Regions from separate parts of the Pseudonocardia wallangbongensis genome, predicted to be linked through region 2. Evidence: riboswitches for the same ligand, from Rfam matches in the RefSeq annotation. Region 2 holds a riboswitch; each other region holds the start of a gene.
The links. A riboswitch is a leader RNA that binds a small molecule or an ion and turns the genes downstream of it on or off. The one in region 2 is predicted to bind cobalamin.

Region 1: another riboswitch for cobalamin. It lies ahead of metE (5-methyltetrahydropteroyltriglutamate--homocysteine S-methyltransferase); the one in region 2 lies ahead of cobN (cobaltochelatase subunit CobN).
Region 3: another riboswitch for cobalamin. It lies ahead of ACU436_RS34685 (ribonucleoside-diphosphate reductase subunit alpha); the one in region 2 lies ahead of cobN (cobaltochelatase subunit CobN).

The regions. Positions count from the first base shown of each region.
Region 1 is NZ_JBRERS010000013.1:156,812-160,270, reverse strand. Features, by position in the region: gene metE (5-methyltetrahydropteroyltriglutamate--homocysteine S-methyltransferase) at 1-2,170, opposite strand, end outside; cobalamin riboswitch at 2,286-2,516, opposite strand; gene ACU436_RS34690 (aminomethyltransferase family protein) at 2,542-3,459, opposite strand, start outside.
Region 2 is NZ_JBRERS010000008.1:77,258-80,716, forward strand. Features, by position in the region: gene cobN (cobaltochelatase subunit CobN) at 1-2,129, opposite strand, end outside; cobalamin riboswitch at 2,164-2,300, opposite strand; gene ACU436_RS26795 (hypothetical protein) at 2,296-2,712, opposite strand; gene ACU436_RS26800 (SDR family NAD(P)-dependent oxidoreductase) at 2,866-3,459, opposite strand, start outside.
Region 3 is NZ_JBRERS010000013.1:153,252-156,710, reverse strand. Features, by position in the region: gene ACU436_RS34690 (aminomethyltransferase family protein) at 1-313, opposite strand, end outside; cobalamin riboswitch at 552-778, shown strand; gene ACU436_RS34685 (ribonucleoside-diphosphate reductase subunit alpha) at 803-3,232, shown strand; gene ACU436_RS34680 (ribonucleotide-diphosphate reductase subunit beta) at 3,223-3,459, shown strand, end outside.

The sequences.
Region 1 (3,459 bases), on a different contig from region 2:
GGGAGGGCTCGACCCACTTCAGCGCCGCGAGGATCAGAATGCGGACCTCGGTGGTGTCGGGCACCTGCGGGGAGTGCACGTCGTACATGCCGGGCCCGAGGGCGCGCGGCACGCCGGGCCCCAGCTCGGCGAGCACCTCCATCTTCGACCGGGCCGCCTCCACCGTGGTGACGTCGGCGTCCAACGCGTCGATCGCCGCGATGACGTCGCCGAACTCCGAGTAGCACAGGTGCGTGTGGATCTGCGTCGAGTCGGCGACCCCGCCGATGGCCAGGCGGAACGCGTCCACCGCCCAGCCCTGGTAGGCGGGCCGGTCGGCGACACGCAGGGGCAGCAGCTCCCGCAGCGCGGGTTCGTCGACCTGCACGATCCGCAGGCCGGCAGCCTCCAGTTCACGCACCTCGTCGCGCAGGGCCAGCCCGACCTGGCGCGCAGTCTCGCCGAGCGGCTGGTCGATGCGCACGAACGACCACGCCAGGATCGTCACCGGCCCGGTCAGCATGCCCTTCACCGGCCGGTCCGTGAGCGACTGCGCGTACGTCGACCAGCCGACGGTGATCGGCCCGGGCCGGGACACGTCGCCGTGCAGGATCGGCGGGCGCACGCAGCGGCTGCCGTAGGACTGCACCCAGCCCAGCTCCGTGGTGGCGAACCCGTCGAGGTGCTCGGCGAAGTACTGCACCATGTCGTTGCGCTCGGGCTCGCCGTGCACGATGACGTCGAGCCCGATCTCCTCCTGCAGGTGCACCACGCGCTCGATCTCCGCGCGCATCCGCCTGGTGTACTCGGCGTCGTCGAGCTTCCCCGCACGATGCGCCGCGCGGTCGGCCCGGATCGACGCCGTCTGCGGGAACGAGCCGATCGTCGTGGTGGGCAGCTGGGGCAGCCGCAGGTGCCGCTGCTGGGCCGCCCGGCGCTCCCCCGCGGTTCCGCGACGGTAGTGGTCGGGGCCGAGCGCGTCGAGCCGGGCGCGGACGCGGTCATCGCGAGCGGCCGGACCGGTGGCGGTTCCTGCGGCGAGCTCGCCGGCGACGGCATCGCGCCCGTCGTGCAGAGCGCGCGAGAGCAGGACCACCTCGGCCACCTTCTGCCGGGCGAACGCGAGGCGCCCGCGCAGCTCCGGGGCGAGCCCGGGCTCCGCGTCGAGGTCGTAGGGCACGTGCAGCAGCGAGCACGAGGTCGAGATCTCCACCAGCCCGGCGGACCCCAGCAGCGTCGCGGCGCGGCCGAGCGCGGAGTCGAGGTCGGTGCGCCACACGTTGCGCCCGTCGACGACCCCCGCGAGCACCGCCTTGTCGCGCAGCCCCGGCAGGGCCGCTCCGGCATCCGCCGTCCCGCTGACGAGGTCGAGCGCGATCGCCTCCACCGGGCTGTCGGCGAGCACCGGCAACGCCGGTCCGAGATGCCCGAAGTACCCGGCGACGAGCAGCGCGGGCCGTTCTGCCAGACCACCCAACCGCGTGTACGCCCGGCGCAGCGCGTCCAGCTCGGCCGGGGTGCGGTCGGCGACGAACGCGGGCTCGTCCAGCTGCACCCACCCCGCACCCGCCGTGGCCAGGTCGCCCAGCAGCTCGGCGTAGACGTCGAGCAGCGGCTCCAGCAGATCGAGCGGCGCGAACCCGGCGGGCGCCCCAGGCGCCGGCTTGGCGAGCAGCAGGAACGTGACCGGGCCGACCAGCACCGGGCGGGTCCGCACACCGTGGGCGAGAGCCTCGGTGAACTCGTCGAACGGCTTGCGGTCGGTGAGCGCGAACCGCGCGTCGGGCCCCAGCTCGGGTACCAGATAGTGGTAGTTCGTGTCGAAGAACTTCGTCAGCTCCAGCGCGGGCACGCCGTCCCGGCCGCGGGCCATCGCGAACATCTCGTCCAGCGGGTCGAGCCCGAGCGCGGTGAACCGTTCCGGCACCGCGCCGACGACCCGGGCCGCGTCGAGCACCTGGTCGTAGAACGAGAACGTGTTCGACGGCACCGAGCCCAGGCCCGCGTCCGCGAGCTCGGTCCAGGTGTCGCGCCGCAGGCAGGCGGCGACGTCATGGAGCGCGGCGGCGTCCGTCGCACCGGACCAGTAGCGCTCGACGGCACGCTTGAGCTCCCGGCGCGGGCCGATGCGCGGGTAGCCGAGGACGGTGGGTCCCAGGGTGGGGATCTGTGACGTGGGGATCTCTGGCACTGCTCTCTCCTCGCGAGCGGTTCCGAGGACCCGCGACCGGAGGGCAGGCGACAGAGACCGGGGCACGCCCGGTTCCGCCGGTCCCACCCACGAGGCCGCGGATCCGCGCACGCCAACGGCGTGCGCGCCGGCGGCAGGTCTTCGGACTCGCGGGCGCGCACTGCCACATCCCTGTGGCCGGTGCACCTACTGGCCATCGCTTCCCGGGCCGTGTGACCCAGTGCTTCTGATGACGGTCGTTCCCACTCACCGCTGCGGGGCAGTCCCGGATTCCCACCGGGTTCCCTCTTGCCTCGTCCCGGGCCACGATCGGCACCCGGGACGAACCGCCGACGATCGGCACCCTACCCCGCGGGTGGACCTGGTCCGCGTCAGACAGCGCTGTCGAGTCCGCGCTCCTTGAGCCGCTCACGCGTGTTGGGGTTCACCGACGGCCGGAACGGGACCTCGACCACCTCCGCGCCGACCGGGCTGCCGGGCACGTGCGCGTACTGGACGGGCAGGTCGACGGCCAGCGGGGTGCCCACCGCCGAGAGTTCGACCGGCACGTACCCGAGCGCGATGTTCGTGCCGAGCTCGGGTGACCACCACGGCGAGGTCAGGTACCCGACCGGATCGCCGCCGGCCCGCCGCCGGACGAGCCAGAAGTCGGGCGCGTAGTCGTCGATGGGGCGGCCGCCGACCCGCAAGCCGACCAGCACCATCCGGAACGGTGGGGTGCCCGCCTCGACCTGCGCTCGGGCGCGCTCGAGTGCCGCCTTGCCGATGTAGTCGGCCTCCTTCGCCCGCGGCACCTGGTAGCCGAGGTTCACCTGGAACGGCAGCGTCTCGGCGTCCATGTCCTGACCCCAGGACAGGATCCCGGCAGCCACCCGCCGGTGGTGGGCCGGGGCGATGACCTGGAGGTTGTGCCGGCGCCCGGCGTCCAGCACGGCGTTCCACATCTCCTCGGCGTGGAGGCTGGCGTCACGGAGGTAGATCTCGTAGCCCTTCTCGCCGGTGAAGCCGGTCTGCGAGATGACCACCGGTAGCCCGGCGACGGTGGCCTCCATCAGCCCGTACGACGGCAGGTCCGCGAGGTCGGGGCCGACGAGGTCGACCATCAGGTCGACCGACCGCGGGCCCTGGATCTGGACCGGCGCGACGTCGATCTCGGCGATCCGCACGTCGAACGGCTGCCCGATCTTGACGCCCTGCAGCCAGAGCAGCAGGTCCGAGTCGGAGATGCTGAACCAGAACTCGTCCTCCGCGATCCGCAACAGCACCGGGTCGTTCAGGATCCCGCCGTA
Region 2 (3,459 bases):
ACCTGGGCGCCGGGCGCTGCGAGGAGCGCCTGCTCGTCCAATCCCGCCCACTCCGCCAGCGCGGCCCGGAGGCCGGGCAGGGCCGCCTTCCCGCCCCACACCTGGCTCGCCCGCAGGATCGACAGCACCAGGTTCACCTGGGCCTCGCCCTCCGGGGGGCCGCCGAGGATGTGCAGGCCGTCCCGGATCTGGACGTCCTTGACCTCGCAGAGGTAGCCGTCGATGTGGAGGACGAAGTCGTCGAAGTCGTCCTCGCCGGGCGCGGCGTCGACGTGCAGGTCATGGTGGAGCTGGGCCGCGGTCACGACCTCCCAGATGCGGGTGCGCAGGGCCGGGAGCTTCGCGGGGTCCATGGCCTGGACGGCCGCGTACTCGTCGAGGAGCTGCTCGAGCTTGGCGATCTCGCCGTAGGTGTCGGCGCGGGCCATCGGCGGGACGAGGTGGTCGACGACCACCGCGTGGCCGCGGCGCTTGGCCTGGGTGCCCTCGCCGGGGTCGTTGACGATGAACGGGTAGACCAGCGGCAGCTCGCCGAGCACGGCGTCCGGGGCGTCCTCGGCGGCGAGGCCGAGGCCCTTGCCGGGCAGCCATTCGAGGGTTCCGTGCTTGCCGAGGTGGATCACGGCGTCGGCACGGAACTCCTCCTCGAGCCACCGGTAGGCGGCCAGGTAGTGGTGCGAGGGGGGCAGGTCCGGGTCGTGGTAGATCGCCACCGGGTTCTCCCCGAACCCGCGCGGCGGCTGGATCATCAGGACGACGTTGCCGAACTGCATCGAGGCCAGCGCGATGTCGTCCCCGTCCACGTACAGCGAGCCCGGCGGCTCGCCCCACTGCGAGCGCATGCCGTCGGTCAGCGCGGACGGCAGCGCGTCGAACCAGCGCCGGTACTCGGCGAGCCGGACGCGCGCGGGCGCGGCCGCCAGTTGCTCCTCGGTGAGCCACTCCACGTCGTGACCACCTGCGGCGATCAGCGAGTGGATCAGCTCGTCGGAGTCCTCCGGGAAGTCGCCGACCGCGTAGCCGGCATCCCGCAGGGCCCGCAGCAGCACGACGGCGGACGCGGGGGTGTCCAGCCCGACCGCGTTGCCCACCCGGGAGTGCTTGGTCGGGTAGCTCGACAGCACCACGGCGACCTTCCGCGAGGCCACCGGCGTGGCGTGCAGCCGGGCGTGCCGCACGGCGAGACCGGCCAGCCGGCCGGCCCGCTCGGGGTCGGCGCGGTAGACGGGGATGTCGTCGCCCGGCTCGGTCTCCTTGAACGAGAACGGCACCGTGATCAGGCGGCCGTCGAACTCGGGGATCGCGACCTGCATCGCGGCGTCCATCGGCGAGAGCGCGGCGTCCGACGCCGCCCAGGTGGCCCGCGACGTCGTCAGGCACAGCCCCTGCAGGACGGGCACGTCGAGGGTGGCGAGCGCGCCGGCGTCCCACGACTCCTCCTCACCACCGGCGCTCGCGCCGGCCGCGACCGTGCCGCCCGCCGCCAGCACGGTGGCGACCAGCGCGTCGGCCCCGCCCAGCAGCTGCATGAGCTCGGGCTGCGCCCCGCGCAGCGAGCCGCAGTGCACGGGCAGCGCGTTCGCGCCGCGGGCCTCGATCGCCTCGCACAGCACGTCGACGAACGCGGTGTTGCCCGACAGCTCGTGCGCCCGGTAGAAGACCACGCCGACGGTCGGCTTCGCCGGGTCCTGCGTGCGGGCGCCGTGGACGCCGAACTCGGGCATCGCGGCGGGCGGGTCGAACCCCTCGCCGGTGAGCAGCACGGTGTCGGAAAGGAACCGGTGCAGCTCGCGCAGGTTGGCGGTGCCACCGGCGGCGAGGTATCCGAGCGCCTCGGACGCGACCCCGGCCGGCACCGTCGACGCGGCCATCAGCTCCGCGTCCGGCGCCGCCTCCCCGCCCAGCAGCACGACCGGCAGCCCGGACGCCGCGAGCGCGTCCACACCCTCCGGCCAGGCCCGGCGGCCGCCGAGCAGCCGCAGCACGACGACGGCGACGCCGTCGAGCAACGGCGGCAGGCCGTCCGGCTCGACGCGGGCCGGGTTGGCGGTGCGGTACAGCGCGCCCGACCCGCGGGCGGCCAGCAGCTCCGTGTCGGCGGTGGACAGCAGCAGCACGGGCTGCGTCATCGGCGTTCCTCCCGAGGGTCCGCGCCCTCTGCTCGGCGGAGTCGTGACGGCAGCGAGTGTCTGGCTCCCGGGTGCTCCCCGGTGACAGTGGCGGGACCGCGCCGGAGTCACACCGGCTTCCTGCACTGCCGTCCCGGAGAACTGGAACACACGGCGGGTCCGGCGGTCAACGCGTCGTGAGGATGCCGACCTTCCCGGTGGGGGTTTGCCCCACCCCGTCATGACCGGCGCACCGCAGTGACCCGGCGCCCCGGAGGCGGAACGCTCGACGCGTGATCGGGAGCGGGGGGACGGTGCGGGCGGCGGTGTGGAGCGCGCGGCACCCGTGGTGGGCGATCGCGGCGTGGGTCGGCTTCGTGCTGCTGTGCGTCGGCGCGGGGGCGGCGACGGGCACGAACCGCGGCTCGATCGCCGACTTCCGGATCGGTGAGGCCGGCCGGGCCGAGACGATCGCCGAGCAGGGCGGGCTCACCCCGCCGCTCGTCGAGCAGGTGCTGATCACGGCGCCGGCCGGAGCGCTCGACGCGACGGCCGCCGGCCGCGGTGCCCGCTCGGGCTCGAGCGCTCGCCTGAGGTCGACCACACCGGCAGATCTGTCCCAGTATGCGAGACGCCGGCCGACTTCGCACACCCAGCATCGACTTCACACAAGCCCGGCCCTATGCGAAGTCCATGCTGGATGTGCGAAGTGCCCGCGATCGAGGGCGGACGCCGGGCCAGGAGCGACACGGGTGCGTCAGCGGCCGTGCGAGCCGGGCCGGACCAGGTGGCCGCCGAAGCCGACGGGTTCGAGCTCGTCGGCCAGCCCGGTCTCGAACGCGTCGGCGATGCGGTCGATCGTCCAGTTCCCGGTGAGCATCGTCCCGATGGCGGGGTGCCGGATCAGCCCGAGCTCGCTGCGGGCCCGGCGGACGATCTGGCCGGTCAGCGCCGCGGAGCGGTCGCTGAGCAGGTAGCGCACGACGGCGGCGACGTCCTCGGGGTGCGCGTGACCGTCGTGCGGCGGCAGCTTCATCCGCGTGACGGCCAGCGGGGAGACGGCGTTGACGCGAACGCCGGTGCCGTGGAGATCGAGCGCCCAGCCGTAGGTCAGCGACGCGATGGCGCCCTTGGTCGCGCCGTAGACCGCGAGCCCCGGCTGCCCGAGGTGGGTGCCCGAGGTGACGTTGACGATCGACCCGCCGCCCTGCGCGCGCATCCGGCGGATCGCCGCGTGGCCGCAGTGGATCGACCCGAGGACGTTGACCTCGACCATGGCCGTGCTCTGCTCCGCGGTGGTCTCCCACGCGGGTGCCTCGGTGAGGACCCCGGCGTTGTTGACCAGCCCGTC
Region 3 (3,459 bases), on a different contig from region 2:
CGCGGATCTGGCGCTCGACCGCGACGTTCCACAGCGTGACGTGGTTGACGAGCGCCTCGTACTCGGCCATCGCGCCGCCGTCCTCCGGGCGGACGTAGCCGCGGGGGTGGTAGACGCGGTTGTACACCTCGGCCCGCCAGCACCCGGCGGCCGCCGAGAGGTGCCAGTACGGGGACTTGCGGATCCGCGTGGAGATCAACATCTCGACGGGGGTGGACCCGCTCTGCCGGAGGTTGATCGGGACGAGGCGGTCGGACTGGTCGACCGAAGGCTGGTTGTGGTGGGACGGGGCGGTAACGGCACCGTTCGTCATCTTCGTCTCCAAGATCTGCCGGATCAGATGATCAACGACCGCGGGCACCGGAAGAGCGAGCACGGAAAGATTCCGTACCGGATTCCTTTATCTCGCAGCGTGCGAGAACGGTACGACTCATTTCTAGATCGGTCAATGAGTTCCACGATGTGCAACTCGACAATTCGGCAGAATTGGAAGAGCACGCGCGACACGCCACGACATGTGGGGGTTCAACGTCGTCCGTGCCACAACATGTAGGGTCAGCGCCGCTGATGGTTCCGCTCCGCCAGCCAGGCGGAGGGAGGCGAGAGGGAACCCGGTGGAAATCCGGGACTGCCCCGCAGCGGTGAGCGGGAACGACCGCCGTCAGAAGCACTGGGTGTCACACCACCTGGGAAGCGACGGCCAGTAGGAGCGCCGGCCACGAGGTTGTGGCGGTGCACGCCCACGAGTCCGAAGACCTGCCATCGGCGAAGCCCGGTCCCCCGAGCTCGCGAGGAGAGAGCTGTGACCCCACCTGCCATCACCCCACCTGCCGTCATCACCGCCCCACCCACCCGCGTCGAGCGGCTCGTCGACGAGGCCGTGGCCGGCATCGCCGACGTCGACGCCGCCACGGTGCTGGCGGAGACCCGCCGCACGATCTACGACGGCATCACCGCGGACGAGCTCGCCCTCGCCCCGGTCATGGCCGCACGCTCCCTCGTCGAGTCGGAGCCGAACTACTCCGCCGTCGCGGCACGGTTGCTCCTCGACGGCCTGCGGACCGAAGCCCTGAGCCACCTGGCCGGGGCCCACCGGCAGGCGAGCCAGGACGAGATGGCCGCGATCTACCCCCGGTACGTCCGCGACTACCTGCGGCGGGCCGTTGCGCTGGAGCTGGCCGACCCGGCCCTGCTGACGTTCGACCTGGAACGGCTGACGGTGGCGCTGCGCCCGGAGCGCGACCTCGACTTCACGTTCCTCGGCCTGCAGACCCTCTACGACCGCTACTTCCTGCACGAGCAGGGCGTGCGCTTCGAGCTGCCCCAGGCGTTCTTCCTGCGGGTGGCCATGGGGTTGGCCCTGCGCGAGGACGACCGCGAGGGCCGCGCGATCGAGTTCTACGAGCTGCTGTCCTCTCATCGGTTCATGGCCTCCACGCCCACGCTGTTCAACTCCGGCACCACCCGGCCGCAGCTGTCGTCGTGCTTCCTCACCACCGTCGCCGACGACCTGGACTCGATCTTCCAGGGCTACCGGAACAACGCCCTGCTCGCGAAGTACTCCGGCGGGCTGGGCAACGACTGGACCCCGGTGCGCGGCCTCGGCGCCCACATCAAGGGCACCAACGGGCGCTCCCAGGGCGTCGTGCCGTTCCTCAAGATCGCCGGCGACACCGCGGTGGCCGTGAACCAGGGCGGCAAGCGCAAGGGCGCCGCCTGCGCGTACCTGGAGACCTGGCACGTCGACGTCGAGGAGTTCCTCGACCTGCGCAAGAACACCGGCGACGACCGCCGCCGCACCCACGACATGAACACCGCGAACTGGGTGCCCGACGAGTTCCTCCGCCGCGTCGAGGCGGGCGCGCAGTGGACCCTGTTCTCCCCAGACGAGACCCCCGACCTGCACGACCTCCACAGCACCGCGTTCGCCACCCGCTACCGCGAGTACGAGGCCGCGGCCGACCGCGGTGAGATCCGGGTGTTCCGGCGCGTCTCCGCGGTCGCGCTGTGGCGACGCATGCTGACGATGCTGTTCGAGACCGGCCACCCGTGGATCACGTTCAAGGACCCGTGCAACCTGCGCTCCCCGCAGCAGCACGTGGGCGTCGTGCACTCGTCGAACCTGTGCACGGAGATCACGCTCAACACGAAAGCCGGTGAGGACGGTGAGGTCGCCGTGTGCAACCTCGGCTCGGTCAACCTCGCCGCGCACACCGGCCCCGACGGGCTCGACACCGCGAAGCTGGAACGGACCGTGCGGACCGCCGTGCGGATGCTCGACAACGTGATCGACGTCAACTTCTACACGATCCCGCAGGCCGGCCGGTCCAACCTGCGCCACCGCCCGATCGGCCTCGGTCTCATGGGCTTCCAGGACGCGCTGTTCGCCCAGGGCATCCCGTTCGCGAGCGACGCCGCCGTCGAGTTCGCCGACCGCAGCATGGAGAACCTCAGCTACCACGCCATCGCCGCCTCGTCCGACCTCGCCGCCGAGCGCGGCCGGTACGGGAGCTACGACGGCTCGCTGTGGAGCCGCGGCATCCTGCCGATCGACTCGCTCGCGCTGCTGGCCGCCGCCCGCGACGGCGACGGCCTCGACGTCGACGCCTCGGTCACGCTCGACTGGGACGCCCTGCGGGACCGGGTGCGCGCGCAGGGGATGCGCAACTCCAACGTCATGGCCGTCGCGCCGACCGCGACGATCTCCAACATCTGCGGGGTCGGGCAGTCGATCGAGCCGCAGTTCCGGAACCTGTTCGTGAAGTCGAACATGTCCGGCGAGTTCACCGTGATCAACCAGTACCTGGTGGCCGACCTCAAGGCGCGCGGGCTGTGGGACCCGGCGATGGTGGCCGACCTGAAGCTCTTCGACGGCAGCCTCGGCCCGATCGACCGGGTGCCCGCCGACCTGAAGGCGCGCTACGCCACCGCCTTCGAGATCGAGCCGCACTGGCTGGTCGAGGCCGCGTCCCGGCGGCAGAAGTGGATCGACCAGGCCCAGTCGCTCAACCTCTACGTCGCCGCCCCGAGCGGCCGGGCACTCGACGAGCTCTACCGCCTGGCCTGGCACAAGGGCCTCAAGACCACCTACTACCTGCGGGCGCAGTCGGCCACGCACGTGGAGAAGTCCACCCTGCGCGGCACGGACGGCAAGCTCAACGCGGTCTCCGCCGCCCCGATCGAGACTGCGGCGTGCAGCGTCGACGACGCGGACTGCGAGGCCTGCCAGTGACCACCGGGTTGGAGACGATCGACCGCGGCGCCGCCCCGGTCGACGCCGACGCGAAGCGGATGATCAACGCCCGGGCGGACGTCAACCAGCTCCTCCCGCTCAAGTACCGCTGGGCGTGGGACCGCTACCTCGCGGCGTGCAGCAACCACTGGATGCCCACCGAGGTCGGGATGCAGGCCGACATCGCGCTCTGGCGCTCCCGCGACGGCCTCACCGCCGACGAGCGG